DNA from 3 places in the Streptomyces sp. MB09-02B genome. Region 1 is predicted to be linked to each of the others. Evidence: riboswitches for the same ligand, from Rfam matches in the RefSeq annotation. Region 1 holds a riboswitch; each other region holds the start of a gene.

What was found. A riboswitch is a leader RNA that binds a small molecule or an ion and turns the genes downstream of it on or off. The one in region 1 is predicted to bind cyclic di-AMP.
Positions count from the first base shown of each region.
Region 2: linked by a shared signal. The riboswitch ahead of P1P70_RS11680 (M23 family metallopeptidase) and the one ahead of P1P70_RS38250 (M23 family metallopeptidase) in region 1 are both predicted to bind cyclic di-AMP.
Region 3: linked by a shared signal. The riboswitch ahead of P1P70_RS17840 (NlpC/P60 family protein) and the one ahead of P1P70_RS38250 (M23 family metallopeptidase) in region 1 are both predicted to bind cyclic di-AMP.

Region 1 is NZ_JARGEE010000474.1:56-6,008, reverse strand. It holds partial or broken gene P1P70_RS38270 (L-2-hydroxyglutarate oxidase) at 1-34, shown strand, start outside; gene trmB (tRNA (guanosine(46)-N7)-methyltransferase TrmB) at 162-1,037, shown strand; gene P1P70_RS38260 (PrsW family intramembrane metalloprotease) at 1,115-2,491, shown strand; gene P1P70_RS38255 (cysteine hydrolase) at 2,521-3,084, opposite strand; gene P1P70_RS38250 (M23 family metallopeptidase) at 3,306-4,367, opposite strand; cyclic di-AMP (ydaO/yuaA leader) riboswitch at 4,378-4,539, opposite strand; gene P1P70_RS38245 (PP2C family protein-serine/threonine phosphatase) at 4,802-5,905, opposite strand.
Region 2 is NZ_JARGEE010000059.1:15,571-28,032, reverse strand. It holds gene P1P70_RS11705 (DUF6082 family protein) at 1-88, opposite strand, end outside; gene P1P70_RS11700 (GTP-binding protein) at 388-1,518, shown strand; gene P1P70_RS11695 (DNA topoisomerase IV subunit A) at 1,529-3,985, opposite strand; gene P1P70_RS11690 (pitrilysin family protein) at 4,367-5,755, shown strand; gene P1P70_RS11685 (pitrilysin family protein) at 5,752-7,140, shown strand; cyclic di-AMP (ydaO/yuaA leader) riboswitch at 7,344-7,515, shown strand; gene P1P70_RS11680 (M23 family metallopeptidase) at 7,528-8,316, shown strand; gene P1P70_RS11675 (GntR family transcriptional regulator) at 8,518-9,222, shown strand; gene P1P70_RS11670 (HPr family phosphocarrier protein) at 9,393-9,674, opposite strand; gene P1P70_RS11665 (GNAT family N-acetyltransferase) at 9,878-12,462, shown strand, end outside.
Region 3 is NZ_JARGEE010000111.1:10,045-22,506, forward strand. It holds gene P1P70_RS17810 (SWIM zinc finger family protein) at 1-752, shown strand, start outside; gene P1P70_RS17815 (DUF5691 domain-containing protein) at 952-2,607, shown strand; gene P1P70_RS17820 (cobalamin B12-binding domain-containing protein) at 2,779-3,195, opposite strand; gene P1P70_RS17825 (lipase family alpha/beta hydrolase) at 3,845-4,705, shown strand; gene P1P70_RS17830 (M23 family metallopeptidase) at 5,117-6,733, shown strand; gene pcrA (DNA helicase PcrA) at 6,843-9,359, opposite strand; cyclic di-AMP (ydaO/yuaA leader) riboswitch at 9,615-9,773, shown strand; gene P1P70_RS17840 (NlpC/P60 family protein) at 9,782-10,990, shown strand; gene P1P70_RS17845 (hypothetical protein) at 11,030-11,383, opposite strand; gene P1P70_RS17850 (NlpC/P60 family protein) at 11,854-12,462, shown strand, end outside.

The DNA.
Region 1 (5,953 bases):
GAGGCGGGCGTTGACGGTGCTGGCCGGGGCGTGACGGGCCCTGCTTGCGCGGTGGCTCGGGACGGTCCTTGCTCGCGCGGTGCCCCGTGCCCCGTGCCCGGTGGCCGGTGCCCGGTGGCTTGGGGCGACGGCCCTGCGGGGAGTCGTAAAATTGGGGCACTGTGTCTGACTCCGTCGAATCTCCCGAGCCCCGCACCCCCGGTGCCTCCCTTCGGCATGCCCGGGCCAAGGGGGAGCCTCGGTTTCCCGACGGGCCCAAGGCGGATCCCGCCGGGTCGCACTTCGAGCGGCGGATCCGGAGTTTCCAGCCCCGGCGGAGCCGGGTCACGGCCGGGCAGGCCGACGCCCTGCAGCGGCTGTGGCCCAAGTGGGGGCTCGACATCGACGGGCGGGCGCTGGATCTCGTCGAGCTGTTCGGCGACGACCGGCCCGTCGTGCTGGAGATCGGCTTCGGGATGGGCGAGGCGACCGCGCGGATGGCCGCCGCCGACCCGGAGACCAATGTCCTCGCCGTGGACGTGCACACACCGGGCCAGGGCAACCTGCTGAACCTCGCGGACCAGGCCGGTCTGTCGAACGTCCGGGTCGCCAACGGCGACGCGATCATCCTGCTGCGGGAGATGCTCCCGCCCGGCTCGCTGGACGGACTGCGGGTCTACTTCCCCGACCCCTGGCCCAAGAAGCGCCACCACAAGCGGCGGCTCATCCAACCGGAATTCCTCACGCTCGTCGCGTCCCGGCTCAGGCCGGGGGCCATCGTGCACTGCGCGACGGACTGGGAGCCGTACGCCGAGCAGATGCTCGAAGTGCTCACCGCCCACCCCGAGTTCGAGAACACCCGGGCCGACGGCGGGTTCGCGCCACGTCCCGGCTTCCGGCCGCTGACCCGTTTCGAGGGGCAGGGACTGGACAAGGGTCATGTGGTGAACGATCTGCTCTTCCGCCGCGTACAGCAGCGTGAGCAGGAGCGGAACCCGAAGCGGAAGCAGGAGCAGAAGCAGAAGCCGCAGTCCGAACTGCCCCCCACAGGCGCCTGACGACTTGCCTTCACCGCCCGGCGGGGCGTACCACGCGCCGTCGCGGGCGGTGCCCGTCCCTCGTTAGGGTCAATGCAATGGCCACCAGTTCCCCCTACCCGACGCAACCCGGCGGTCCCACCGATGGGTATGTCTTCAGGCCCACCCGCTGGTGGCAGCGGAAGAGCGTCAGATACGGGGCGCTGATAGGACTGCTCGCGGTCTCCGGGCTCGTCATCCTCGCGCTCGTCCGCGAACAGACCGGCACGGAGGGGTTCCTCGTCGGGCTGGGGCTCGCGGTGCTCCCCGTGCCACTGCTGATGACGGCGTTCCGGTGGCTGGACCGGGTGGAGCCCGGACCCTGGCGGAACCTGGTGTTCGCGTTCGCCTGGGGGGCGTGTGCGGCGGCGCTGATCGCCATCGTGGCGAACAGCTTCGCGACACGGTGGATAGCGACGGCCACGGCCGACCCCTCGCACGCCGACACCGTGGGGGCCACCGTCATAGCCCCCGTGGTCGAGGAGACCGCCAAGGCCGCCGCCGTCCTACTCGTCTTCCTGTTCAGGAGACGGGACTTCACCGGGGTCGTGGACGGGGTGGTGATCGCCGGTTTCACCGCGACGGGATTCGCGTTCACCGAGAACATCCTGTACCTGGGGACCGCGTTCGGGACGGACCAGCTCAGCGGGGGGAGCGGCCTCGCGTCGGTCACCGCGGCCACGTTCTTCGTGCGGGTGATCATGTCGCCGTTCGCGCATCCCCTGTTCACCGTACTGACGGGGATCGGGTTCGGGGTGGCGGCGTTCGCCGCGGAGTGGCAGCGGGGGCGGCGGGTGCTCGTACCGGTGGGCGGACTGCTGCTCGCCATGGGGATGCACTCGGTCTGGAACGGGTCGGCGACGTTCGGGGAGTACGGGTTCTTCGCGGTGTACGCGGGGTTCATGGTGCCGGCGTTCGGGTTGCTGACGTGGTGGGTGATCTGGGCTCGGCAGCGGGAGTTGCGGATCGTGCGGGAGGCGTTGCCGGCGTATGCGGCCGCGGGGTGGCTGACGCCGGTCGAGCCGTCTGTGCTGGGGTCGATGCGGGCCCGGCGGGTGGCGCGGGAGTATGCGGCGCACCACTTCGGGAAGGCGGGGGCCCGGTCGATCGCGGAGTACGAGGTGTACGCGACGAAGCTGGCCTTCCATCGGTACCGGGGGTTGCGGGGACGGGCGGGGGGTGACTTCGCGCTGCGGGAGCGGGAGTTGCTGTTCGAGCTGTGGCGGAGGCGCGAGTTGGCTCGGCCGGCCATGGGCTACGCGGGGCGCGAGGTCAGGGCGACGTACAGGTCCGGATACGGGCACGGATACGGGCACGGGTACGGGTCCGGGTCCGGGTCCGGGTCCGGCGTGTTTGGGGGGCACGGGTCTGCGTACTCGCAGGCTGTGGGGTACGGGGGCGCGGCGTATCCCGTGAACAACCCCTATCGGTACTAGCGCTCGCGCGCCGTCGTTCGGGGCACCCTCTAGCGCGGTGCGATGGCTGTGAGCCAGTCCTCGACCGTCAGGACTTCGGCCCACTGCGGGAACAGCTTCTCGGTGAGCATCGTGTGGACCTCTGGGTCGAGGTCGAGGCAGGCGTCCGCCAGGACCGTGAGGCCGAAGTCCAGGTCGACGGCGTGCCACAGGGTGGACAGCACCACGGCGCTGGTGGCGATGCCCGTGAGGACGAGGCTGTCGATGTCGCGGGCCCTGAGCACCAGGTCGAGGTCGCTGCCCGAGAACGCGCTCCCCCGTCTCTTGGTGACCACGACCTCCCCCTCGCGGGGCGCGACATCGTCATGGATCTCGGTGCCGGGCTCGCCCTCGGTGAACAGGCCGGTCCGCACGACGTTCGCCATCACCTTGTTGCGCGGGCTGATCTCCGGAGCGCCCGGCCGTAGCCCCATCACGACGTAGATCACGGGGATCTCGGCCACCCGGGCTCCGTCGATCGCCCTGCGCAGGCGCGGCAGATATCCGGAACCGTCGTCCGCGATGGCCACGACGTCCCGTTGGACGTCCATCACGAGAAGTGCGCTCTTCGCCATGTCTGCCTGCCGTCCCTTCTGCAGGGGAGTTCTCCGGAAGCCCTGGGAGGTCTCCGAGGCCCAGGGGGCGCGGGGGCCGGGGGACCCAAGGACCCCAGGACCCAGGAACCCAGGGGCCCGGCGGAAGTCCAGCGCAGTCCCGGTCCCGGGGAACAAGGACGAACGCCGCGCAGGCCCATGGGCGTACGCGGCGTCGTTGCTTCCGGGGCGGGTGCCGGTGGTTACGGGTTGAGGCCCTTGCTGCGGAGCCAGGCCGCCGGGTCGATGCCGCTGCTGGCGCCGCCGGGGTGGACCTCCATGTGGAGGTGGGCGCCCGTGACGTTGCCGGTGGCGCCGACGCGGCCGATGACGTCGCCGGTGGCGACCTTCTGGCCGACGCTGACGCCGATGGAGGACTGGTGGGCGTACCAGATCTCGGTGCCGTCATCGAGGGTGAGGACGGTCTTGTAGCCGTAGGAACCCTCGTAGCCGGCCTGCGTGATGGTGCCGCTGTGGACGGCCTTGATGAGCGTGCCGGTGGGGGCCGCGAAGTCGAGGCCGGTGTGGTAGCCGGAGGACCAGTACGGGCCGGCCTGACCGAAGGTGGAGGTGAGGGTGTACGAGGAGGTGGGGAGGGCGAACTGCTTGGCCAGGGCGGCCAGGCGCTCGGCTTCCTTCTTCTCCGCGGCCTCCTCCTCCGCCTTCTTCTTGGCGGCGGCCTCCTTGGCCTCGGCTTCCCTCTTCTCCTTGGCGGCCTGCTCGGCGGCCTTGTCCGCGGCGGCGGTCTGCGCGGCCTCGGCGGCGGCCTTGTCGAAGGCGTCCTGCTGGGACTCGGCCTGCGCCATGATGCGGGCGCGCAGCGCCTCGCCGGCGTCCGCGGTGCCCTGTTCGGTCTCGGCGGCGGTCAGACCGGCGCTGCTGAGCGGGGTCCTGGAGGCCTCGGGCTCCGGCTCGTCGGCCTCGTCCTCGAAGACCGAGCCGACGTTCGGCATGTCGGGCATCGATATGGAGACCGGGGCCTTGCCGGACTGCGCGCTGGCCATCCCGGCCCCGCTGACGGCGGCTATGACACCGACGCCGAGCACCGTGGAGCTACGGGCCAGTCCGTTACGGGCGAGTACGCCGGTCTTCTTGGCGACGCGGTGCCGACCGCGAGCGGGGCGAAGGGTCTCCTCGTTCGGATTCCACTCCTGCCAGGGGCCCTCGTTGTCGCTGTTGTAGCTGCCGTAGCCGAACGTCTGGCTCTCGCCGTCACGTTGGGCCGGCACGAACGGGGCTTCGGTCGCAGACCGGTTCGACGCCACGTGGGCGTACTCCTTCCTTCCTTCTCGCCTACCGGGTTAGCTGACGGGTTCGGAGCAGGAAGGTCTCCTACGCGCGTAAACCGGTCGTGCGTACTGCCACGGCGGTTTCCGTGCGATTCACCCCAGGGTGGTGGTTCCCCGGTTCCCTTGCGGGATTCGGCGCGTGAGCACGGAGCCGTCTCTTGTGACGGCTGGGACGACCGCGCTGCGTTATCGAACGTTAATAGACGCGTGTACTTCATTCCAAGCTGTTCTGCATGATCGTTCCGGTCTGCGCGCTGGACTTTACGGGGCATGAGGGGCCGAAAACGGGCGAGTTGACCTTGACTCGCGAGTAACAGTTGCCCTGACGTGGCGTCAGTTCCTCTACGGAGAACGGTGGGGCGGACACGCTCGGTGACATCTCCACGGCAGGGCCGCCGGACTGCCACATTTCAGGGGCGGCGGACCGCGAGGAGGGCCATGTCGTCCGTGGTGCGGTCGCCCGTGTGCAGGCGCACCTCCTCCGCGAGGGTCGTCAACAGGGCGCCCGGGGCGGTGAAGGTACGTCCCGAGAGGCGCGCGGCCGGGTCGTAGAAGACACCGTGGGCGTTCCGCGCCTCGGAGAGGCCGTCGGTGTAGAAGAGCAGCATGGCGCCGGGCGGGAACCCCGTCTCCTCGGCGCGGTCGGGCCAGCTGCCCAGGTCGTCCATGCCGAGCGGCAGGGCGGGCTGCGGGGCGTCCAGGGTGCACAGCGTGCCGTCGGCGTGCAGCAGCAGGGGCGAGGGGTGGCCCCGGTTGACGATCCGGGCGCGGCCCGCGCCGTGCGGGAACTCCGCGAGCACGGCCGTCACGAACCCCTCGAACTCCACCGCCGCGTCCCGCCGCGCCGCCTCCCGCCGTGTCCCTTCCCGGGCCAGCGCCCGTTCCAGCCGCTGGGCCACCGCTTCGAGCGTCGCCTCCTGCTCGGCCGCCTCCCGGAACGCACCGATCAGCACCGCCACCGCCGACACCGCCCCCAGCCCCTTGCCGCGCACGTCGCCGACGATCAGCCGGACGCCGTGGGGCGAGTCCTGCACCGCGTACAGATCGCCGCCGATCGACGCCCCGGCCTGCGCGGCCTCGTACCGCGCGGCGATCTCCAGCCCGCCGATCCGCTCCTGCGGCACCGGCAGTACCGCCCGCTGCGCCGCCTCGGCGATCTCCCGGGCGGTGGCGAGCCGGGCGTCACTGCGGCGGACGAGGCGGTTGATCAGTACGGCCAGTACGGCGACGGTGGCCACCGTGGCGATCTCGGTGATCGCGTCCTCATGACCCGCGTCGTCGTAGTAGAGGCGCACGGCGGTGATGCCGGCCCCGGACGCGACGCCGACGATCACCGTGCCGGGCAGCGAGAAGAGCGGGGCCGCCACCAGGGGCGCGGCGGTGAAGAAGGGGACCGCGGTGAACTCGCGCGGGGTGAAGTGGTCGTAGAAGAGGCCGACGGCGATCAGCAGCACGGGAAGGGCGCGGGCGAGCGTGCGGGCGTACGAGAACCGCCGCCCACCCGGCTCCCGCATGACCTCCGCACCCTCTCGCTGCCCCACGGGTACAGGGTTTCCGGGGGT
Region 2 (12,462 bases), on a different contig from region 1:
CGAACGCGCCCAGTGCTCCCACCGCGAAGGCGAAACCCGCTGCCGCGGCGGGGCCGAGTCCCCGCGCTCCATGATTCTGTGTGGTCATGTCAATCCCCGATTCAGGCGGCCGTCCGCCGGTCGTCGGGTGTGGGTCGACAGGTGGGGGACCGGCGAGCGGTGGGCGGCGCTTGCCGTCTCCCAGTGTCGCCGAGAGGCGCTCGTCCACCGGGAGGCGGAGAGGAGGCGCACGGAAGGATGCGTGGGTCGCGCGACCCGGCGCCATGCCCATCGTGTGCCCCACGGGCGCCGCTGACAATCGCTCGCTCGGCGGGGTGGGCGGGCCCCCCTCGTATCCTGGTGCGGCATTCGATCGGCACATGAGAGCAACGGTGTGGGAGTGGGCGCGTGTTGAGCCAGTCGTCGAGCCGGGTTCCGGGGCCGAGGCCGCAGCACCTGCCGCAGATCCCCGTGGTCGTCCTCGCCGGATTCCTCGGATCGGGCAAGACGACCCTGCTGAATCACCTGCTCCACCGCAGCGGCGGCAGCCGTATCGGCGCCGTGGTCAACGACTTCGGCGCGATCGAGATCGACGCGATGGCCGTGGCCGGGGCGCTCGGGGACTCCACCGTGTCACTGGGCAACGGGTGCCTGTGCTGTGCCGTCGACGTCAGCGAGCTGGACCGGTATCTGGAGCGGCTCGCCGATCCCGCCGCCGGGATCGACGTCATCGTCATCGAGGCGAGCGGGCTCGCCGAGCCGCAGGAACTCGTGCGGATGGTGCTGGCCGGCGAGAACCCCCGTGTGGTGTACGGCGGGCTCGTCGAGGTCGTCGACGCGGCCGAGTTCACGCGGACCCGGCAGCTGCATCCCGAGCTCGACCGCCATCTCGCCCTCGCCGACCTCGTGGTCGTCAACAAGCTCGACCGGGCCGAGGACAGGGCCGGGATCCTGGCGCTCGTCCGTTCGCTCAGCGACCGTGCGGCGGTCGTGCCCGCCATCTACGGGCGTATCGACCCCGAGTTCCTGTTCGACTGCAGGCCCTCCGAGGAGCGTGTCGGCCAGCTCTCCTTCGACGACCTCCACCGGCGCGACGAGGCCGGGGAGGAGCACGGGGACCATGCCGGGCATCTGCACACCGGCTACGACAGCGTCTCCTTCGTCTCCGACGTGCCGCTCGATCCCCGGCGGCTCATGGACTTCCTGGACGGGCGGGCCGAGGGGCTCTACCGCGTCAAGGGGTACGTCGACTTCGGGCCGTACGACCCCCGCAACCGCTACGCCGTGCACGCCGTGGGGCGCTTTCTGCGGTTCCGTCCCGAGCCCTGGCCGCCCGGCGAAGCCTCCCGCCTCACCCAACTCGTCCTCATCGGGGCGGGGATCGACGTCCCGGCCCTGACCAAGGAGCTGGACGCGTGCAGGAGCGAGAAGGACGCCCCGCACGCCGACGAGCACGGCATGTGGGGCGTCCTGCGCTATGTCCGGCAGACGGGGGCCGACGAACCCGACGAACCCGACGTCTCCTACGACGACGTCTGACGCGTCCCGCTCACACCGGTCCGGCCACCGAGGACACGGTCTTGCCCAGGGAGACACCCGAGCCGTCGCGGCGCGGGTCCATCTCCGGGAGGTCCGCCGGGGTGCCGTTCTTCTGCGCGGCGCGGGCGGGGGCCGGGCCCGCCCAGGCGACGGACAGGCAGTCCTCGCCCTTGAGGAACCGCTGGCAGCGGACACCGCCCGTGGCGCGGCCCTTGCGGGGGTACTGGTCGAACGGGGTCAGCTTGGCCGTGGTCTGCACGGAGTCGTCCAGGGTGCCCCGGGAGCCGGCGACGGTGAACACCACCGCGTCCACGGCCGGGTCGACGGCCGTGAAGGAGATGACCTTCGCGCCCTCGGTGAGCTTGATGCCCGTCATACCGCCGGCGGGGCGGCCCTGCGGGCGGACCTGGGCGGCCTGGTAGCGCAGCAACTGCGCGTCGTCCGTGATGAAGACCAGGTCCTCCTCGCCCGTGCGCAGCTCGACGGCGCCGACGATCCGGTCGCCCTCCTTGAGCGTGATGACCTCCAGCTCCCCCTTGTTGGACGGGTAGTCGGGGACCACCCGCTTGACGACACCCTGCTCGGTGCCGATGGCCAGCCCCGGCGACGACTCGTCGAGCGTCATCAGGCAGATGACCGTCTCGCCGTCCTGGAGGGAGAGGAACTCCGCGAGCGGGGCGCCGCCCGAGAGGTTGGGGGCCGCCGCCGTGTCCGGCAGCTGCGGCAGGTCGACCACGTTCAGGCGGAGCAGGCGGCCGGTCGAGGTCACCGCGCCCACCTCGCCCCGGGCGGTCGCGGGGACCGCGGAGACGATGACGTCGTGCTTGACGCGCTTGCCGTCCTCGTCCGCCGCGAAGGGCTCGCCGTTGGCCGTACGGGCCAGCAGCCCCGTCGACGACAGCAGCACCCGGCACGGGTCGTCCGCGACCTGGAGCGGCACCGTGGCCACCGCGGTGCCCGAGGACTCCATCAGCACCGTACGGCGCTCGGTGCCGAACTTCTTCGCCACCGAGGCCAGTTCACCGGAGACCAGCTTGCGCAGCTCCGCGTCCGACTCCAGGATCCGGGTCAGCTCGGCGATCTCGGCGTTGAGCCGGTCCTTCTCGGACTCCAGCTCGATGCGGTCGAACCGGGTGAGGCGGCGCAGCGGCGTGTCGAGGATGTACTGCGTCTGGACGTCCGACAGGGAGAAGCGCTCCATCAGGCGCTCCTTGGCCTGCGCGGAGTTGTCGCTGGAGCGGATCAGACGGATGACCTCGTCGATGTCCACCAGCGCGGTGAGCAGGCCCTCGACGAGGTGGAGCCGGTCGCGCTTCTTGCCGCGGCGGAACTCCGAGCGGCGCCGGACGACCTCGAAGCGGTGGTCGAGGTAGACCTCCAGCAGCTCCTTGAGGCCCAGGGTGAGGGGCTGGCCGTCGACCAGGGCCACGTTGTTGATGCCGAAGGACTCCTCCATCGGCGTCAGCTTGTACAGCTGCTCCAGGACGGCCTCCGGCACGAAGCCGTTCTTGATCTCGATGACGAGACGCAGGCCGTGCGCGCGGTCGGTGAGGTCCTTGACGTCGGCGATGCCCTGGAGCTTCTTCGAGCCGACCAGGTCCTTGATCTTGGCGATCACCTTCTCCGGGCCGACGGTGAAGGGCAGTTCGGTGACGACGAGACCCTTGCGGCGGGCCGTCACGTTCTCCACCGCCACCGTGGCACGGATCTTGAAGGTGCCGCGGCCCGTCGCGTACGCGTCCCGGATGCCGGAGAGACCGACGATCCGGCCGCCGGTGGGCAGGTCGGGGCCCGGGACGTGCTTCATCAGCGTGTCCAGGTCGGCGTTGGGGTGCCTGATGAGGTGGCGGGCGGCCGCGATGACCTCGCCCAGGTTGTGCGGCGGCATGTTGGTGGCCATACCGACGGCGATGCCGGACGCGCCGTTGACCAGCAGGTTCGGGAAGGCAGCGGGCAGCGCCACCGGCTCCTGCTCCTGGCCGTCGTAGTTGGGCGCGAAGTCGACCGTGTTCTCCTCGATCGACTCCGTCATCAGGCTCGTCGCGTCGGCCATCCGGCACTCGGTGTACCGCATGGCCGCCGGCGGGTCGTCGTTGCCCAGCGAGCCGAAGTTGCCGTGGCCGTCGACCAGGGGGACCCGCATGGAGAAGGGCTGGGCGAGGCGCACCAGGGCGTCGTAGATCGAGGAGTCGCCGTGCGGGTGCAACTTACCCATGACCTCGCCGACGACGCGGGCGCACTTCACATAGCCGCGGTCGGGGCGCAGGCCCATCTCGTTCATCTGGTAGACGATCCGGCGGTGCACCGGCTTCAGACCGTCGCGGGCGTCGGGCAGGGCTCGGGAGTAGATGACCGAGTACGCGTACTCCAGGAAGGAGCCCTGCATCTCGTCGACGACGTCGATGTCGAGGATCTTCTCCTCGAACGCGTCGTCGGGCGGCGGGGTCTTCGTGCTGCGGCGGGCCATCGCTGCCGGCTCCTCTTTTTCTGGTCGCTCACCTACGGGGCGCTCACGTCTCCAGCTCACTCTCACCGAGAGGTGAACGGGATCTGACGCGCACCATTGTGGACTGCCGCACTGACAAGCCCGACACGACCCGGCGCCGACCGCCGGGCACGCCCTCCCGAGCCGCCGCGTCAACAGCGTGCGCCGACTTTAACCAGTGACCGTCGGTGGCAACCCCCGTCTCGCTCTCGGCGTACGAGCCCCGGGAACTTCTCCAGGCGTCCGCGCGCTTGCATACAGTGGCAGGACCGGCAGGAAAACAGCGGTTTCCGCGACGGTTCCACGACGGACGGACCACGGATTCCGCGACCACAGCACAGCGATCGAAGGGACGTACCGCCCATGGGTCACACGGCCACAGCCGAGGCCGGCTCCGAAGGCCTGACAGTGAGGGAGCACCGCCTGGCCAACGGCCTGCGCGTGGTGCTCTCCGAGGACCACCTGACCCCGGTCGCCGCGGTGTGCCTCTGGTACGACGTCGGTTCGCGCCACGAGGTCGCGGGCCGTACGGGCCTTGCCCACCTCTTCGAGCACCTGATGTTCCAGGGCTCCGGCCAGGTCAAGGACAACGGCCACTTCGAGCTGGTCCAGGGCGCGGGCGGTTCGCTGAACGGCACCACCAGCTGGGAGCGCACCAACTACTTCGAGACGATGCCCACCCACCAGCTGGAGCTCGCGCTGTGGCTGGAGGCCGACCGCATGGGCAGCCTGCTGCTCGCGCTCGACCAGAAGAACCTGGACAACCAGCGGGCCGTCGTCAAGAACGAGCGCCGCCAGCGGTACGACAACGTGCCCTACGGCACCGCCTTCGAGAAGATCTTCCGCCTGGCCTACCCGGTGGGCCACCCCTACCGGCACACGCCGATCGGCTCGATGGACGACCTGGAGGCGGCCAGCCTGGAGGACGCCCAGCAGTTTTTCAGGACGTACTACGCGCCCAACAACGCCGTCCTGTCGATCGTCGGCGACATCGACCCGGAGCAGACCCTCGCCTGGGTCGAGAAGTACTTCGGCTCCATCCCCTCCTACGACGGCAAGCCCGCGCCCCGCGACGGCGCGCTGCCCGACGTCATGGGCGCGCAGATGCGCGAGGTCGTCGAGGAGAACGTGCCCGCCCGCGCGTTGATGGCCGCCTACCGGCTGCCGGAGGACGGCACGCGCGCGTGCGACGCGGCCGACCTGGCGCTGACCATTCTCGGCGGCGGCGAGTCCTCCCGCCTCTACAACCGGCTCGTCCGCCGCGACCGTACGGCCGTGACGGCAGGCTTCGGTCTGCTGCGGCTGGCCGGCGCGCCCTCCATGGCGTGGCTGGACGTGAAGACCTCCGGCGACGTCGAGGTGCCCGTCATCGAGGCCGCCGTCGACGAGGAGCTCGCCCGGTTCGCCGCCGAGGGTCCCACGGCCGAGGAGATGGAGCGCGCCCAGGCCCAGTTGGAGCGCGAGTGGCTGGACCGGCTCGGCACGGTCGCGGGCCGCGCCGACGAACTGTGCCGGTACGCGGTCCTGTTCGGCGACCCCAAGCTCGCCCTGACGGCCGTCGACCGGGTCCTGGAGGTGACGGCCGACGAGGTCCAGGAGATCGCCAAGGCGCGCCTGAGGCCCGACAACCGCGCGGTGCTCGTCTACGAGCCCGTCGCCGGCGAAGAGGACGCCGAAGAGGGCGCCCAAGAGGAGACCACCGCGGCCGAGGCCGCCGGAACCACCGACGAGACCGAGGAGTCGGCGAAGTGACCGAGCTCGCGACCATGGACTTCCACCCGCAGCCCCAGGCCGGCGAGGCCAGGCCCTGGGCGTTCCCGGCGCCCGAGCGCGGCACCCTGGACAACGGCATGACCGTGTTGCGTTGCCACCGCCCCGGCCAGCAGGTCGTCGCCGTCGAGGTGCTCCTCGACGCGCCCCTGGACGCCGAGCCCGCCGGCATCGAGGGTGTCGCCACCATCATGACCAGGGCCTTCTCCGAGGGCACCGACAAGCACACGGCCGAGGAGTTCGCCGCCGAGCTGGAGCGGTGCGGCGCCACCCTCGACTCGCACGCCGACCACCCCGGCGTACGCCTGTCCCTCGAAGTGCCGGTGTCGCGACTGGAGAAGGCCCTCGGCCTCCTCGCCGACGCCCTGCGGGCCCCCGCGTTCGAGGACGCCGAGATCGAGCGGCTGGTGGCCAACCGGCTCGACGAGATCCCGCACGAGACGGCCAACCCGGGCCGCCGGGCCGCCAAGGAGCTCTCCAAGCAGCTGTTCCCGGCCACCTCCCGTATGTCACGGCCCCGCCAGGGCACCGAGGAGACCGTCGAGGGCATCGACTCCGCGGCCGTACGCGCCTTCTACGAGCGGCACGTGCGCCCCGCGACGGCCACCGCCGTGGTCGTGGGCGACCTCACGGGGGTCGACCTCGACGCGCTGCTCGGCGACACCCTGGGCGCCTGGACCGGCTCGCCGGCCGCGCCGCGACCCGTGCCATCGGTGAGCGCCGACGACACCGGGCGCGTGATCATCGTGGACCGCCCCGGTTCCGTGCAGACCCAGTTGCTCATCGGCCGGGTGGGCGCCGACCGGCACGACCGTGTGTGGCCGGCGCAGGTGCTCGGCACCTACTGCCTCGGCGGCACCCTCACCTCGCGCCTGGACCGCGTCCTGCGCGAGGAGAAGGGCTACACCTACGGCGTGCGGGCGTTCGGCCAGGTGCTGCGGGCCGCGCCCGACGGTTCGGGCATCGCGATGCTCGCCGTCAGCGGCTCCGTCGACACCCCCAACACCGGGCCGGCGCTGGACGACCTGTGGACGGTGCTGCGCACCCTCGCCGCCGAGGGCCTGACCGACGCCGAACGCGACATCGCGGTGCAGAACCTCGTCGGGGTCGCCCCGCTCAAGTTCGAGACGGCCGCGGCCGTGGCGAGCACGCTGGCCGACCAGGTCGAGCAGTACCTGCCGGACGACTACCAGTCGACGCTGTACCGCCAACTCGCCGCCACCGGCACCGTGGAGGCCACCGCGGCGGCCGCGAGCGCCTTCCCGGTGGACCGTCTGGTGACCGTTCTCGTCGGGGACGCCGCGCAGATCGAGGAGCCGGTCAGGGCCCTCGGAATCGGTGAAGTCACCGTCGTCCCGGCCGAGTAGGGGAACGACCGTACGGACGCGTGTCAGTGGGCCCTGGTGACGGAAGAGTCACCAGGGCCCCTGTTTGTCCGTATTGATGGCGGAGGTTGTGTGTCTGACCTGTGGCGTAGTTAACAAATCCTGTGATCCGTTTGTTATTTCGAAGACGGCCCACTTAGCGTCAGTCCGGCTGTTCGTCAGAAGTTCGCCGCAGCCGCGGCACCGGACAGTCATCGCCGAGTCCCCATGGCGCGAGCCAGGGGAGCCGGGGACCCACCGAAGTCCCTGGGGTGAATCGGGTGCCCTTCGCGAGCGACGCGAAACGAGGGGTAGCCGTAGGAGACCTTCCTGCTCCGAACCCGTCAGCTAACCCGGTAGGCGAGAAGGAAGGAAAGGACCAGCCACTTCATGGCGTTCACCCGCGCCCCCGGGAAGCACCGCCGTCCCAGCCGTGTGCAGCGCACGACCACGAGGAACGTGGGCGTGGCCGCTCTCACCACCACCGGTGTCTTCGGTACCCTCGCCGGCCCCGCGCTCGCAGCGGAGGAGCCCGCCGTCGAGCAGACCGGTCTGAACCAGATCATCACCCTCGGCGACACGGTCGCCGACCAGGTCGACGCCCAGGCCGCCGCCCAGGAGCAGGCCGCCGAGGTGGCCGCCGTCAAGAAGAAGGCGCAGGAGGAGGCCAGGAAGGCCGCCGCCGAGAAGGCCGAGCAGGAACGTGCCGCCGCCAAGGAGCGCGAGGAGATCAAGGCCCGTGCCGCACGCGCGGCCGAGCGCGAGCGCCTCAACGCCTACGTCGCCCCCATCAGCGGCTCCTACATCTCCACCGGCTACAAGGCCGGCGGCGCCGTCTGGTCCTCCGGCAGCCACACCGGCGTCGACTTCCACGCCGCCTCCGGCACCGCCGTCCTCGCGGTCGGATCCGGCACCGTCGTCGAGGCGGGCTGGGGCGGTGCCTACGGCAACAACATCGTCATCAAGATGAACGACGGCACGTACACCCAGTACGGCCACCTGTCGTCCATCGGCGTCTCCGTCGGCCAGACGGTCACCCCCGGCCAGCAGATAGGCCTCTCCGGGGCGACCGGCAACGTCACCGGGGCGCACCTGCACTTCGAGGCCCGGTCGACCGCCGAGTACGGCTCGGACATCGACCCCGCCGCGTACCTGCGCTCGCACGGCGTGAACGTCTGACGCGCACCCACGCTTCCTGGAGGCCCCGGCTCACCGAGCCGGGGCTTTCCTCGTTCTACGAACCACCTTGTGACGCACCTCCTGTCCAAAAAATATCCCTGGATTCCGGTCCGCCATCGGAAATTCCGCTCCGCTGCAATAGAGTCGCTGGAACACACGTCAATCATCGACGTTTCACGGGGATTAAGGCGGAGGTCGGTCATGCGTATTCCGGCGCACTCGGTATGCACGGCGATCCGTGATGACATCGTCGCGGGTGTCTACGAGCGCGGCAGCCGGCTCACCGAGGAACTGCTCGCCCGCCGCTACGGCGTCAGCCGGGTGCCCGTGCGCGAGGCGCTGCGCACGCTGGAGGCCGAGGGCTTCGTGGTGACCCGCCGGCACGCGGGCGCGTGCGTCGCCGAGCCGACCGAGCAGGAGGCCGCCGACCTGCTGGAGATGCGCATGCTGCTGGAGCCCCTGGGCGCCGCCCGCGCCGCGCAGCGCCGTACGGAGGCGCACCTCAAGGTGTTGCGGGGTCTGGTCAGGCTGGGCCAGGAGCGGGCCAGGAGGGGCAACAGCGAGGATCTGCGCTCCCTGGGCGGCTGGTTCCACGAGACGCTCGCACAGGCCTCGGGCAGCCCCGCCCTGACCTCGACACTCGGCCAGCTGCGGCACAAGATCGCCTGGATGTACGCGGTCGAGGCGCCCTCCGACCCCGTGGAGTCCTGGGCGGAGCACGGCGGCATCGTGGACGCGGTCGCGCGCGGCGACAGCGACCGGGCCCGGACGATCACGTCCCTGCACACCGAGCGGGCCACCGCCGCGCACCGGCTCCGCTTTCCGGCCGGGCCCGGCGGGGCGGAGCGCCCGGAGCGTGTGAGGACTTCGCAACACCCCGTAAACATGCAGAGCCTGCGGCATTAACACGGGCGCCGTATACAAAGAGGGAAGAATTCCGAGGGGCATTTTTCCTGCTGCCCGCACAACGGAAACCGGATGTAAATGCGAAGGGCCCGCCCGATAAATCGGACGAGCCCTTCGGTGTGTGCGCGGGGCGGCTTTTTCAGGCCTTTCCGCTTCGGTTACCCGGTCGCTCAGACCGTCTCGGGGAGTTCTTCGAGCCCCTCGGCGACGAGCTTCGCCAGACGGTCGAGCGCGGCGTCCGCGCCGTCGGCGTCGGAGGCGAGCACGATCTCCTCGCCGCCCTGGGCGCCGAGGCCCAGGACCGCGAGCATGGAGGCCGCGTTGACGGGGTTGCCGTCGGCCTTGGCGATCGTCACGGGGATACCGGAGGCCGTGGTGGCCCGGACGAAGATGGATGCGGGTCGGGCGTGGAGGCCCTCGGCCCAGCCGACGTTGACGCGGCGCTCAGCCATGTGATGCTGCCCTTCAGGTGTCTCGGGTGCTGCAAGAGAGGTCTAGACCGGGTTGTCTAGACCAGTTTCCCATAGGGGGCGACGCACCGGAACGGGGCCCACGGCCTGACCACGAACCGGCTGTCACGCCTCTGTTGTGCTTCTGTTGTGCGTCCCCAGACTGCCCCGCGCCGTTGTCGGACGCGAGCCGTACTCTGGGGCCCATGCAGACCTCGTCGGACCGGCACGAGTACCCCGCCCACTGGGAGGCCGACGTGGTGCTGCGCGACGGCGGCACCGCACGCATCAGGCCCATCACCGTTGATGACGCCGAGCGTCTCGTCAGCTTCTACGAGCAGGTCTCGGACGAGTCGAAGTACTACCGCTTCTTCGCGCCGTACCCTCGCCTGTCCGCCAAGGACGTCCACCGCTTCACGCACCACGACTTCGTGGACCGGGTGGGCCTCGCCGCCACCGTCGGCGGCGAGTTCATCGCCACCGTACGCTACGACCGCATCGGCGCCGACGGAATGCCCGCGTCCGCACCCGCCGACGAGGCCGAGGTCGCCTTCCTCGTGCAGGACGCCCACCAGGGCCGCGGCGTCGCCTCCGCCCTGCTCGAACACATCGCCGCCGTGGCCCGGGAGCGCGGCATCAGACGCTTCGCCGCCGAGGTGCTGCCGGCCAACAGCAAGATGATCAAGGTGTTCACCGACGCCGGGTATCAGCAGCAGCGCAGCTTCGAGGACGGCGTCGTCCGGCTGGAGTTCGACCTGGAACCCACCGACCGCTCCCTCGCCGTCCAGCGCGCCCGGGAGCAGCGGGCCGAGGCGCGGTCCGTCCAGCGGCTGCTCGCCCCCGGCTCGGTCGCCGTCGTCGGCGCCGGGCGCACATCGGGCGGAGTGGGCCGCAGTGTGCTCGCCAACCTCCGGGAGGCGGGCTTCACCGGGCGGCTGTACGCGGTGAACAAGGCGCTCGGGGAGGACGAGAAGGAACTCGCGGGGGTCCCCGCGCACCGGTCCGTCACCGACATCGAGGGCCCCGTCGACCTCGCGGTCGTCGCCGTCCCCGCCGCCCACGTCCCCGAGGTCGTCGCCGAGTGCGGTGAGCACGGGGTGCAGGGCCTCGTGGTCGTCTCCGCCGGATACGCCGAGAGCGGGCCCGACGGGCGCGTACGCCAGCGCGAACTGGTGCGCCAGGCCCGCACGTACGGCATGCGCATCATCGGGCCGAACGCCTTCGGGATCATCAACACCTCCCCGGACGTACGGCTCAACGCCTCGCTCGCCCCCGAGCCCCCGCGCTCCGGACGCATCGGCCTCTTCGCCCAGTCCGGCGCCATCGGGATCGCGCTGCTCTCCCGGCTGCACCGGCGCGGGGGAGGGGTCACGGGGGTCACGGGCGTCTCCACGTTCGTCTCGTCCGGCAACCGCGCGGACGTCTCCGGGAACGACGTCCTCCAGTACTGGTACGAGGACCCGGACACCGATGTCGTGCTGATGTACCTGGAGTCCATCGGCAACCCGCGCAAGTTCACCCGCCTCGCCCGGCGCACGGCGGCGGTCAAACCGCTCGTGGTGGTGCAGGGCGCGCGCCACGGCTCCGCGCCCCTGGGTCACGCCGTGCGCGCCACGCAGCTGCCGCACACCACCGTGTCCGCGCTGCTGCGGCAGGCCGGGGTGATCCGGGTCGACACGATCACGGAACTGGTCGACGCGGGGCTGCTGCTGGCCCGCCAGCCGCTGCCTGCGGGGCCGCGGGTGGCGATCCTGGGGAACTCCGAGTCGCTCGGGATGCTCACCTACGACGCGTGCCTCTCCGAGGGGCTGCGGCCGCTGCCGCCGCTGGATCTGACGACGGGGGCCTCGGCGCGGGACTTCCACGCGGCGTTGTCGCGGGCCCTAGCCGACGACTCGTGCGACGCGGTGGTGGTGACGGCGATACCCGCGCTGGGGGAGACGTCGCCGGGGGACGCGGCCCTGGCGGAGGCCCTGCGCTCGGCCGCCGCCGCGAACCCGTCGAAGCCGGTGCTGGTCGTCCACGTCGAGCTGGGCGGCCTGGCGGAAGCGTTGTCGGCCGCGGCCAGTACCGCGCCACAGCTCGGCCGGAAGACGCCCGGCACTGCGGGCGGTGCCCACCCCTTCCGCCCGGCGGAGCGCCTGCCCACCGAGGTGCACCAGGCGGCAGAGGGCACGCCCGTGTCCCCTGCCGACTCGGCCGGCTCCCGGCTCATCCCCGCCTACCCCGCCGCCGAGCGGGCCGTTCGCGCGCTGTCCGAAGCCGTGCACTACGCCCAGTGGCGGCGGGAGGCGGCGGAGCCGGGACGGGTGCCCGCGTACGAGGACATCGACGAGAAGGGCGCGGCCGAGCAGATCGACGCCCTGCTGGCCAGGGGCGAGGGACTCACGCTCGGGGCGGAGGAGGCGGGCGCGCTGCTCGCGCGGTACGGCATACGTCTGCGGCAGGCGCGCCCCGCGCCGACGCCCGACGAGGCCGCGAGGGCGGCGGGGCTCATCGGCTATCCCGTCGCCCTCAAGACGACCGCCCCGCACCTGCGCCACCGCGCCGACCTGGGCGGCGTACGGCTCGACCTGGCGGACGAGGAGCAACTGCGCCGGGCGTACGCGGAGTTGACGGAACTCTTCGGAGGGCCCGACGAACTGCGCCCGGTCGTGCAGGGCATGGCGCCACGCGGAGTCGACACGATCGTGCGGACCGTGGTGGACCCGGCGGCCGGAGCCGTGCTCTCGTTCGGTCTCGCCGGTCCCGCGTCGCAGCTGCTCGGGGACATGGCGCACCGCCTGATTCC
Region 3 (12,462 bases), on a different contig from region 1:
GCTCGGGCCCGGGCTGGCCGGTCCGTCTCCTGGAGGAGTCCGCCCTCCTCCATCTGCTGGACCAGGGGTGGCTGCGCCGCGACCACCTCCCGGAGGGTCTCGCGGCCACGGTCCGCTCCCGGATCGGACTGTCCGGCTCCCCGGACGGCCCACCGGTCCGAGACCGCTGGCTCACTCTCGCCCAGTACGACACCTCCGACTCCCGCCTCACCACCCGCCGCATCTGGCTGTACGGCACCGGTTCGGGCCGTACGGCACTGCTCCTTTCCTACGGGGCCGCCGGCCGCGCCCCCGAGCTGTCGCTCCCGGTGGGGCTGGCCTTCGAGGCCGAAGTCACGGCGTATCCGGGCGCAGGACAGCTGCGCGCGTCACTGGGCGAGCGCTTCACCGCGCCCGAGCCCTCGTCCGTACGCCCGCCGGGCGTCACCCCGTCCGAGGCGGCCGCCCGGTACGGCGCGGCCCTCCAGGGCGACCCCTGGCTCGACTCGTACCCGGTCACGCTCACCCGTGTCGTACCCGCCCCGGACGGCGACTCCTGGCAACTGATCGACGCCGACAGCGATCTCGCCCTTCCTCTCACCTCTTCCGCCCGCTCCCGCCCCGGTCTCTGGCGCCTGGTCGCGCTCTCCGGCGGGGAACCCCTCACGGTCTTCGGGGAGTGCGGCCATCACGGCTTCACACCACTGACGGCCTGGGCCGTCGACCGCGAGGGTGCCACGCAGTCCACCGGGCAGGCGGTGGCGCTGTGTTGAGACGAGACGGCGGACCGCTGCACGAGTCCGCCAACGCCCGTGGCAGCGGCAATGGAGGGAGCAGCGGCGAGGCCGGCGGTCGGTCGTGGACGGCTGCCACCGCCGTGTGCGGCCTCCCCGGGCAGCGGCCTCCCCGCGTCCTCGGCCCCGCCACACCCTCTCTGCCTCACCCCACTGTCGCCGTACGGAAGGACCCCACATGAGCAGCACCCCAGGCGTTCCCTCCCTCGCGGCGGCCGAGCCGGCGCTCGCCTGGGAGGAGTTGGTCACCACCGCATTGCTCGGCACGGACCGGCGTACGCCGCCGGGGGCGGTGTCGGGCCGGGAGGCGCCGGTCGCCCTGTTGGACGCGGCGGCCGTGGCGACCGTCCGGCGCAGGGCGGGGATACGGCCGGTACGGGCGGCGGCGCGGCCCGCACCGGCGGCACCGGACCCACGTCCGCCTCTGTCACCGGCCGCGACGCGGCGGCTGACGACACTGCTGGCCGACCGCCCCGGCCCCGGCGGTGGACGCCGGGGCACGGCACCCGACCTGATGGAACTCCTCCCCCAGTGGCTGGCCCTGGCCAACGCATACGGTTACTCCGCGCCTCCGGAGGTCCTGCCCGCCCTGCTGGACGCGGCTCGTGGCCGTACGGATCTGCGTCCCGCCGTGCTCGCCTTCGCGGGCGCGCGGGCCCTGTGGCTGGCCCGGCTGAACCCTGACTGGCGTTTCGCGTTGCGTGCGGCGCCCGGTGGCGGCGAGGTGCTCCCCGGCCCGGACGAACCCGAGCGGGTCCGACGGCTCTGGCAGGAGGGCCTGTTCGCGGAGCGCGTCGCCCTGCTCACGGCGATACGGGCCCAGGATGCCGCCGCTGCGCGTGAGGTGCTGTCGTCCACGTGGTCGACGGAGCGGGCCGAGGACCGGCTCATGTTCCTCGACACGCTCCGTACGGGACTGGAGGCGGCGGACGAGCCCTTCCTGGAGGCCGCGTTGGCCGACCGCAGCCGGAACGTCCGCGCCACGGCCGCGGAGTTGTTGTCCGCGCTGCCGGACTCGGCGCTCGCGCGGCGGATGGCGAGGCGGGCGACCGCGTGCGTGGCCGTCGACCACACCGGCGGCGCGTCGGCGGCCTCCGGGGCGACCACGATCGTGGTCGAGGCCCCGCACGAGTGCGATCCCGGCATGGAGCGCGACGGTGTGCTCCCCAAGGCCCCGGCCGGCCGGGGTGAACGCTCGTGGTGGCTGGGCCAGCTGGTGGAGGCGGCACCGCTCGGGGCCTGGTCGCGGCGGTTCGGGGGGCGTACGCCGGAGGAGATCGTGGCGCTGCCGGTAGCGGACGACTGGCAGGGCGAGTTGCACGGGGCATGGTGCCGGGCGGCGGTGCGGCAGCGGGACCCGGGGTGGTCGCGGGCGTTGCTGGGGGCGCCGTCCACGCCGGAGGCCGGCGGGCCGGGCGCGGTGTCGTTGGCCGAGCGGGCGAAGCTGTTGGCGACCTTGGAGAGCGGGGAGCGGGCCGAGTGGGTGGCGGGGTTCATCGCCACGCACGGCCTGTCGGAGGCGTTCCAGCTGCTCGGGGTGTGCGCGGTGCCGTGGGCTCCGCCGCTGGGGCGGGCCGTGGTGGACGCGCTCAACATCGCGCGGGACGCCGGGAGTTATCCCTGGAGCTTCAGTGGCGTGATGGGGCTGGCCGAGCGGTGCCTGGACCCCGCGGAAACGGTGCGTCTCGAACCGCTGACGGCCACGCCGGAGGACGCGGAGGATGCGGCGCCCGGGGCCGGGGGGTACTGGGCCGAGGCGTTCCAGCGCCTGACGACGACCTTGCGCCTACGAGCAACGATGAGAGCGGAGCTGGTGCCCCCGGGGGGTGCGTGAAATCAGGCCCTGCGGGCCTCAAAGACGACGACGCGGCGGCGGCCGGAGGGCGACGGGGCGACCAGCTCGCAAAGCACGGGGCGCAGCCCCTGCTTTTCAGGGGCGCGGTGAACTGCGCGAGAAGCCCCACCGGGCCGGCAGTCGACAACGCCCCCCGCCCACACCCCCCGCTCAAGCCCCCGCGGGCTGCCGCACGTTCGCCCGCACCCACTCCACGATCGACGCCGTCGTCGCCCCCGGCGTGAAGATCTCGGCAACACCCTTGTCCTTCAGCGGCGCGATGTCCGCCTCGGGAATGATGCCGCCGCCGAAGACCAGGATGTCCTCGGCGTCGCGGCCCTTGAGGAGTTCGATGACGGCCGCGAAGAGCGTGTTGTGGGCGCCGGAGAGGATGGAGAGACCGATCGCGTCGGCGTCCTCCTGGATCGCGGTGTCGACGATCTGCTCGGGAGTCTGGTGGAGGCCGGTGTAGATGACCTCCATACCGGCGTCGCGCAGCGCCCGCGCGATCACCTTGGCCCCGCGATCGTGGCCGTCGAGTCCCGGCTTGGCCACCACCACGCGGATCGGACCGGCTGCCACACCCATCACTGCCTCCATCAAACGACTGCACCGACCCATGACGGAACACGGCGGAAACTGCCGCACGAACCAGGCGAACCGCATACATCACGGCCCCAGGTCCATGGAACACCTACCCACACCGCATACCGGCGAAGTGAACGAACGTTATCTCCAGGATCCCGCAACCGGCAGTTTCGCGGTGCAGAGCGAGGGGGAAATCACACGGTGGGACACGTTCGCCGCGCACTGCTCCCGGATTCCGCGGCTCACGCGTCGCGGGGACCGAGGTGATCACGGAGGTGATCGCGGCATCCGGACCGTTTCCGGGCCGCCGGCCGGAGGCTCCCGTGGCGTGCGCGCCACGGGGAGGCGTGCGCAAAGGAGAGTCGTCGGAAGGGGCCGCACCGACCCACCGCCCGCGGGAGGCCACGGTGGCGGGACGGATCGGCACCGGCAGACGGCAGAGGGCAGGGCAGCGGGGAGTCAGGAGGGCAGGACCCCTCGTCGCGTGATCGGCGTCCCACACGCCGCACACGCACCGCACGTCACGCACGCCACACGCACCGCGTCACGTCGCATCGCACCCGCCGTCCGCCGCCCGCACCGCCGCTCTCTCCACTTAGGGCACACGGGGGACAGAAGCGTCCGCCCGTCTGCCGACGGGAGGTCGGGCATGAAGGTCACCAAGGCGGTAGCGCCCCTTGTTCCGCTCTGCGAGCGATTCCTGCCGACCCGGCTGACAGGCCTGTCCGTGGCCCTTCTCAAGGCGACCGCCCTGGAGTTGGCGATCCTCGCGGGGCATCTGCTGCTCTATCCGTCCGGGATGACGCAGGAACGAAGGGCCGCGCCCACGCTCCCCACGCCCGACACGCCCCGGCTCCCGACCGAGGAGAAGCCGCCGGTCGTCCTGCTGCACGGGTTCATCGACAACCGCTCGGTCTTCGTCCTGCTGCGCCGCTCCCTCGCGGGGGCCGGGGGCCGCCACCTCGAGTCGCTCAACTACTCGCCCCTCACCTGCGACATCCGCGCCGCCGCCGAGTTGCTCGGCCGACACGTCGAGGACATCTGCGAGCGCACGGGCCAGGAGCGGGTGGACGTCGTCGGCCACAGCCTCGGCGGGCTGATAGCCCGCTACTACGTGCAGCGCCTCGGCGGTGACCACCGCGTCCGTACGCTCGTCACGCTCGGGACCCCGCACGGCGGCACCCGGGCCGTGCCACTGGCGGACGCCCACCCGATCGTCCGGCAGATGCGGCCCGGTTCGGACCTGATGGCGGAACTGCGGGAGCCGGCACCGGGCTGTCGTACGCACTTCGTGGCGTTCTGGAGCGATTTCGACCATGTGATGACTCCGCCGGAGAGCGCCTGCGTCGACCATCCGGACCTGATGGCACAGAACATCAGGGTCACCGGGATCGGCCATCTCGCCCTGCCCGTGCACCCCGCCGTCGCCACCGGAATCCGGGAGGCGCTCGACACGTCGCAGACGGGCACACGCACGACGGCCCACCCAGGCGGCCTGACCGTGGCTTGACGGCGGCCTGACGGCGACTTGACGGCGACCTGAGGCAGTGACGCTCGCCACAGACGGCGAAATGCGGACGTAAGGCGGTAAACGCGGCGCGCGCCCACGCGCCCCCGCCACGCGCCCGACTCGGGACACCCCTCCCGACGGCAACTACGCGCCCCACGGTCGGGCCGCCGTCACCCGGAGAAACGTCTCACCCCCGTCGCCACGGGCGTCCCACATGCCGCACACAGCGATCGACTATCGAACAATCTTCGAACGCCAGGCCAAAGTCGTGCCCACAGACCGCCGAAAGACGCTCGAATGCCCGTTTCCTGCGCGCGTGAAACCCGTTGAAGATTGTCGCGCCCGCATACCGCCGGGTACAGTCACCGCACTGCTCTGCCAGCCCCTGTCGTCGAGGCGAAAGAGAAGTTGGTGAACGATCGTCACCCGTCGGGGACCGCAACACCCCCGGCTCCGGCTTCTGAAGCCGACCCGGCGCACTACGCGTCGTACGGCCACCAGGAAGGCGGCTACGGCGACTTCACCACGTACGGCGAGTACCCCGCCACCGGTTTCGAAACCGGCTCCCACGCGAACACCGCGAACGCCACGGGCACCTTCGCGGTCGACCCCCTCTTCGGCGACATGCCGGGCAACGACAGCGGCACCGGCTCCTACGACGCCACCCAGTGGTCGACCGGCAGCCACCAGACGCTGAACTACGACCCGTACGCCGCGCAGCACCAGGCCGCGTACGACACGGGCAGTTACGACACGACGTCCTGGTCGTCCGGCTACGAACACCTCTCCCAGGTTCCGACGCAGCCGACGGGCCCCGACGCGAGCGGCCAGTGGGACGCGAGCGGCTGGCTGCAGGCCGAACAGTCCGACGACGCGGACCAGTTGGGGCAGGGCGACCAGACCCAGCAGTGGATCGGCACCCAGCACTTCGACACGGGCGCCTTCGACGCCACCCAGTGGAACAGCGACGGCACACCCGTCGGCGACGAGCACGATGGCAGCGCGGCCGAGTCGTACGAACACTCCGGCGGCGCCTCCGAGTCGTACGACGCGCACGACCACCCGCAGACCGTCATGGTGGACCTGTCGGCCGAGGCCACGGACTTCCACCAGCAGGCGACCGCCACCTTCGAGCAGATCGCCCCGTACGACCAGGACGAACACCCTTCGGCGGACGGCGAGTTCGAGACCGACGGCGCGGAACGTGCGGCACTCCTCGACGGCGAGGAGGAGGTCGCCACGGCGGCCACCCGGAGCGCGGGCCCCGGCCGGGCGGCCACCCGCGCGGCCTCACGGTCACGCCGGAAGGCTCCGGCCAAACGTTCCGCCCTGCTGACCGTGGCCGTTCCCTCGGCCTGTGTCATGGGGGTCGCCGGGATCGCGGCGGCCTCGGTCGGTGCCACGTCCGACGACACGGAGACGACGGCGTCGGTCAAGTCGGACGCCACCGCCGTGAAGCCGTCCACCGCCAACAACCAGCTCGACACCCAGCTGGAGAGCCTCTCCGCCGAGGCCGACGACTTCGCCGACCGGGCCAGCCGGACGCAGGAGCGCATCGACCTCAAGGCGCAGCAGGAGCTGGAGCAGAAGAAGGCCGCCGCCGAGGCGGCCCGCAAGGAGCGACTGCGGCCGAAGTTCGCGCTGCCGGTCGCCAAGCACGGGCTCAGCGCGTACTACGGACAGTCCGGCGTCAACTGGATGTCCCTGCACACCGGTATCGACTTCCCCGTCTCGTACGGCACTCCGGTGATGGCCGCGACGGACGGCACCGTGCACACCCAGTGGAACAGCGCCTACGGCAACATGGTCATCGTGACCGCCAAGGACGGCACCGAGACCTGGTACTGCCACCTCTCCACGTACAAGGTCGCCTCGGGTACGACCGTCAAGGCCGGCGACACCATCGCCTACTCGGGCAACTCGGGCAACTCGACCGGCCCGCACCTGCACTTCGAGGTCCATCCGGCGGGCGGCTCCGCCATCGACCCGCTGCCGTGGCTGCGCAGCCATGCATTGGACCCGACGTAACAGTCACCTCTCGCGGCGCCCCCGGCGGGCGCAGCACACAGACACGAAGAACGGGCCCCTGCTGCGAGCAGCAGGGGCCCGTGTCGTATGTGCGGCACGGGCCCGTCCGCTACAGCTTCTCCACCGGCGCGTACCGCAGCAGCAGCCGCTTCGGCTTGGTGTCGCCGAAGTCGATCGTCGCCTCCGCGTTCGCTCCCGACCCCCCGACGCCGACGACCGTGCCGAGGCCGAACTGGTCGTGGGTGACGCGGTCGCCCACGGCGAGGGAGACCACCGGCTTCTCGTCGCCGCGGCGGGTCGCGAAGCCGGACGCGCCGCGGGCCGAGGAACGGGAGCGGGAGGACGACAGCGAGGCCGCGATGCCGGCCGCCGGACCCGAGGACACGGGTGCGGAGGCGCCCGTGCGCTTCCACTCCAGGTGAGTGGCCGGGATCTCCTCCAGGAACCGGGACGGCGGGTTGTACGAGGGCTGGCCCCAGGCGCTGCGCAGCGTCGACCGGGTGAGGTAGAGCCGTTCACGGGCACGGGTGATACCCACGTACGCGAGGCGGCGCTCCTCCTCCAGTTCCTTGGTCTGGCCGAGGGCGCGCATGTGCGGGAAGACGCCGTCCTCCATGCCGGTGAGGAAGACCACCGGGAACTCCAGGCCCTTGGCGGTGTGGAGGGTCATGAGCGTGATGACGCCCGAGCCGTCCTCCTCCTCGTCGGGGATCTGGTCGGAGTCGGCGACCAGCGCCACCCGCTCCAGGAAGTCGGAGAGCCCGACGGTTGTCGTACCCGCCGCCTCACCCTCGGCCTCGCCCTCTCCGGCACCGGCTTCCTGTTCGAACTCCAGGGCGACGGCGGCGAGTTCCTGGAGGTTCTCGATACGCGTCTCGTCCTGGGGGTCGGTGGAGGCCTGCAACTCGGCCAGATACCCGGTGCGTTCGAGGACCGCTTCCAGGACCGTGGCCGGTCCGGCGCCGGACTCGACGACGGTCCGCAGGTCCTCCATCAGCGTGTTGAACCGCTTGACCGCGTTGGTCGACCGAGCCGCCATGCCGTACGCCTCGTCCACCCGCTTCAACGCCTGCGGGAAGCTGATCTTCTCCCGCTGGGAGAGGGCGTCGATCATCGCCTCGGCCCGGTCGCCGATACCGCGCTTGGGCACGTTGAGGATGCGGCGCAGCGGGACGGAGTCCTCCGGGTTCGCCAGGACCCGCAGATACGCGAGGACGTCCCGGACCTCCTTGCGCTCGTAGAAGCGGACGCCGCCGACGACCTTGTAGGGCAGGCCGACGCGGATGAACACCTCTTCGAAGACGCGGGACTGGGCGTTCGTCCGGTAGAAGACGGCGACGTCGCCGGCCTTCGCGTCGCCCGCGTCCGTGAGGCGGTCTATCTCGTCGGCGACGAACTGGGCCTCGTCGTGCTCGGTGTCGGCGACATAGCCGGTGATCTGCGCGCCCGCGCCCGCGTTGGTCCACAGGTTCTTCGGGCGGCGGGACTCGTTGCGCTCGATGACCGCGTTGGCCGCGCTCAGGATGGTCTGCGTGGAACGGTAGTTCTGCTCCAGCAGGATCGTGGTCGCGTTCGGGTAGTCCTCCTCGAACTGGAGGATGTTGCGGATGGTCGCGCCGCGGAAGGCGTAGATCGACTGGTCCGCGTCACCCACGACGCACAGCTCGGCCGGAGGCACGTCCCACTCGTTGGGCGGTACGTCGACCGGGTGCTCGGAGGTGCCGACCAGCTCTCTGACCAGGGCGTACTGGGCGTGGTTGGTGTCCTGGTACTCATCGACGAGGACATGACGGAAGCGACGGCGGTAGTGCTCGGCGACGTCCGGGAAGGCGCGCAGCAGATTGACCGTCGTCATGATCAGGTCGTCGAAGTCCAGCGCGTTCGCCTCGCGGAGGCGGGACTGGTAGAGCGCGTAGGCCTGGGCGAGGGTCTTCTCGAAGCCGTCGGCGGCCTGGGCGGCGAAGTCCTCCTCGTCGATCAGCTCGTTCTTCAGGTTCGAGATCTTGGCGCTGAAGGACTTGGGCGGGAAGCGCTTCGGGTCGAGGTCCAGATCACGGCAGACGAGCGCCATCAGCCGCTTGCTGTCGGCGGCGTCGTAGATCGAGAAGGAGGACGTGAAGCCGAGCTTCTTCGACTCGCGCCGCAGGATCCGGACGCACGCGCTGTGGAAGGTCATGACCCACATCGCGTGCGCGCGCGGGCCGACGAGCTGCTCGACGCGCTCCTTCATCTCACCGGCGGCCTTGTTGGTGAAGGTGATCGCGAGGATCTGGCCCGGGTGGACCTGCCGCTCGCCGAGCAGGTGGGCGATGCGGTGGGTGAGCACGCGGGTCTTGCCGGAACCCGCGCCGGCGACGATGAGCAGGGGGGATCCGGCGTGCACCACGGCCGCGCGCTGGTTCTCGTTCAGCCCGTCCAGGAGGGCCGCCGCGTCGATGGCCGGGCGCGGGGCGCCGCCCCGGTAGTACTCGTCCCGGTCCGGTGGCACGTCGAACTTCCCGCCGAACAGATCGTCCGGAAGCGGCTCCGGTACGTGGTCGTCCTCGGGCGGTGGCGGGGGCTCCTCCGCGTGGCCGCGGGGGGCCTGGAGGTCCGCCAGGAAGCTGTCGTCAAAGAGGCTGCTCATCGCTCTCCGAGTCTAGGCGCCCCCACTGACAGCGAGGGGCCGCCCCGGGAAGTCCACACCCGCCACTCAGCGCGCTCACCTCACGACGGTGAGCGATCGAGCGTACCGCCTGTCGCGCGAAAGAGGCTAAGGTCACGAAAACGTATCGGGCATATCGAACATCAACCTTCACACGGGCCACACGAGTTGGCTAGCTTCTTCTTTAGGTCGTACGACACAACCGGCGAACGTCGCCGGGCCGCACGGCCTCCGCCGAGTCCGGGTACGCCACTTGCGGCGCCGGAGCCGGGGACCCACCGACCTCTGGGGTGAATCGACCCGACCGCCGCTCGCGGCAAGGGTCGTAGGGCAAACCTTCCGAAGCTTGCGCCCGAACCCGACAGCTAACTCGGTAGGCGGACAACGGAAGGAGACGCCGCACCATGGCGCCGCACCGCAAGCCGCGTCCGACCGGCCGGACGCGCGCGGGCATACGCACCCCCGCTCTCGCCACGGCCGCCCTCACCTCCGTGGCCCTGCTCTCCCAGACGGCCACCGCCGCCCCCTCCGGCGACGACAGGCCGAGCCTGGAGGAGGTCGAGAAGAAGGTCGACGACCTCTACCGCCAGGCCGGGTCGGCGACCGAGAACTACAACGCGGCCAAGGAGAGGACGACCAAGCAGAAGAAGAAGGTCGACACCCTCCTCGACGACGTCGCCCAGCGCACGGAGAAACTCAACGAGGCGCGGGAGGAACTGGGTGCGTTCGCGGCGGCCCAGTACCGCACCGGTGCGGCCACCCCCGACCAGGCCTCGCTGCTCCTGGCGGACAACCCGCAGGACTACTTCGACCAGAACCAGCTGATGGACCGCTTGACGGACCGTCAGAAGCAAGCGGTCGACGCGTACGTCACCGAGCAGGCCGACGCGGCGGAGCAGCGCCGGACGGCGAGCGACAGCCTCGAGAAGCTCACCGAGTCGCAGAACGCCCTCAAGACGAGCAAGGCCAAGGTCCAGGCGAAGCTCGCCGAGGCCCGCGAACTGCTCTCCACCCTCACCGCCGAGGAGAAGGCCCGGCTCGCCGCGATCGAACAGCGCGAGCAGGAGGAGGCCGACCGCAAGGCGGAGGAGCTCGCGCGCCAGCAGGCGGCGCAGGCGAGCCAGGAGACCCAGAGCATCCAGGAGACCCCGACCGCCCAGGAGACCCAGGAGGCCCCGGGAGGGACCGCCGGCGGCACGGAGACGTCACCGGGCACCGCCGGGACCACCGCCCCGGTCGAGGACTCCACCTACGCGGCGAAGGCCACCAAGGCTCTGGCCTTCGCCCGCGCGCAGATCGGCAAGCCGTACGTCTGGGGCGCCACCGGACCCGGCTCCTACGACTGCTCCGGCCTCACCTTGGCCGCCTGGAAGGCCGCCGGCGTCGACCTCCCGCGCACCACCTACGACCAGGTCGCGGCGGGCACCACCGTCCCCCTCGCCGACGCCAAGCCGGGTGACCTCGTCTTCTTCTACGACAACATCGGCCACGTCGGCCTGTACATCGGCAACGGCATGATGATCCACGCCCCCAAGCCGGGCACGTACGTCCGCGAGGAGTCGGTCTTCTACGACGGCGAGTCCTCGATCCACAGCGTGGTGCGGCCGGCGTAGCCGGGATCGGCCGGGGCGGGCTCACGGACAGGGTTCGCCTCAGGTCCAGAGCACCGCGATGAAGACGTTCGCGGTGGTCAGCGCGCCCACCAGGGCGAAGAGCGGCTTCTCCACCGGCTCCTCGTCGCGCTTCACATAGACCAGGCCGAGGATCACGATCAGGAGGGCGAGCTTGATGCCGATCTTGATGTTGTTGACGGGCTGGTCGTCGGCCTGGTTGAGGCCGACGAGGAGGGCGCCTGTGACGAGCATGGTGAGGGCGCCGTGCAGCATGGCGGGGACGAAGCGCGCGGTGCCCTGACCCATGACCTTCAGCTGGGTGAGGAAACCACCCAGGAGGGAGGCGATGCCGATGATGTGGAGGGCGACGAGGATGTGGATGAGTACGTCCATGCGCGGAGCCTAATGAGGGGCCCGAGGCCCGCCGGGCACCGGGGCGGGCGCACAAGGGACCGCGAGCGGCACCCCCTGATGATCTTGCATATATGCGCTCCATAGCACCGAGACTCCCCCGGCCGGTCCGAAATCTCCGCATCGGTCATCGCACAGCGTGAAGTCGGCGGCGCCAGGGCCAGATCTCGGTCACATACGGTCACCTCGCAGTCGGTGCACGCCACTTCCGCACAACGCGTTACCGAGCCATCACCGTCAGGTTTAGCGTCCTCCCTCAGGTGACCGGCTCCCCACCGCCGCCCGGGCCAGGGGCGGCAGTCGGCCACCACCGCCGAGAAAGGTCCGGCGGCGCCCCGCTCCCCCTGTGCGGGCCGCCGCCGGACGCGTAACCGCTCCCCCCAAGCGGTCCGTACGGACAGACGATGTTCGTACTGCGGACGGCGGTCGTACGGAGAGGACGTGGACTCCACGTGGCAGCGCACCGCAAGCCCAGACAGCGCTCGCTCGGCGGCCATACGGCCCGCACGGCCGCGACGATCGCCCTCGCGGGCGCGGCGACCGCGACCGGTTTCGACGGCACCGGGCATGCCGACCCGCAGCTCTCACCCGAGCAGGTCAGGGCGAAGGTGGCCAAGCTGTACCAACAGGCCGAGGTCGCCACCGAGAAGTACAACGGCGCGAAGGAGAAGGCCGACAAGGCGCAGGAGAACCTCGAAGAACTGCGTGACCAGGCCGCCCGCCGCACCGAACGGCTCAACTCGGCCCGGGACGAACTCGGATCGCTGGCTGCGGCGCAGTACCGGGACGGCGGCATCGCCCCCTCCTGGCAGCTCGCTCTCTCCGCCGACCCCGACCAGTACCTGGACGGCGCCGCCCTCGCGGAACGCGTCGGCAGCCGGCACTCCGCGGACGTGGCGAGCGTGCAGAAGCAGCTGCTGGAGATCGAACGCCTGCGCGGAGCCGCCCGCGTGGAACTGGGCACGCTCAAGACCCGGCAGACGGAACTGAAACGGCACAAGAAAACCGTCACCTCCAAGCTGGCCGACGCCCGTCAGCTGCTCGGCCGACTCACCACCGAG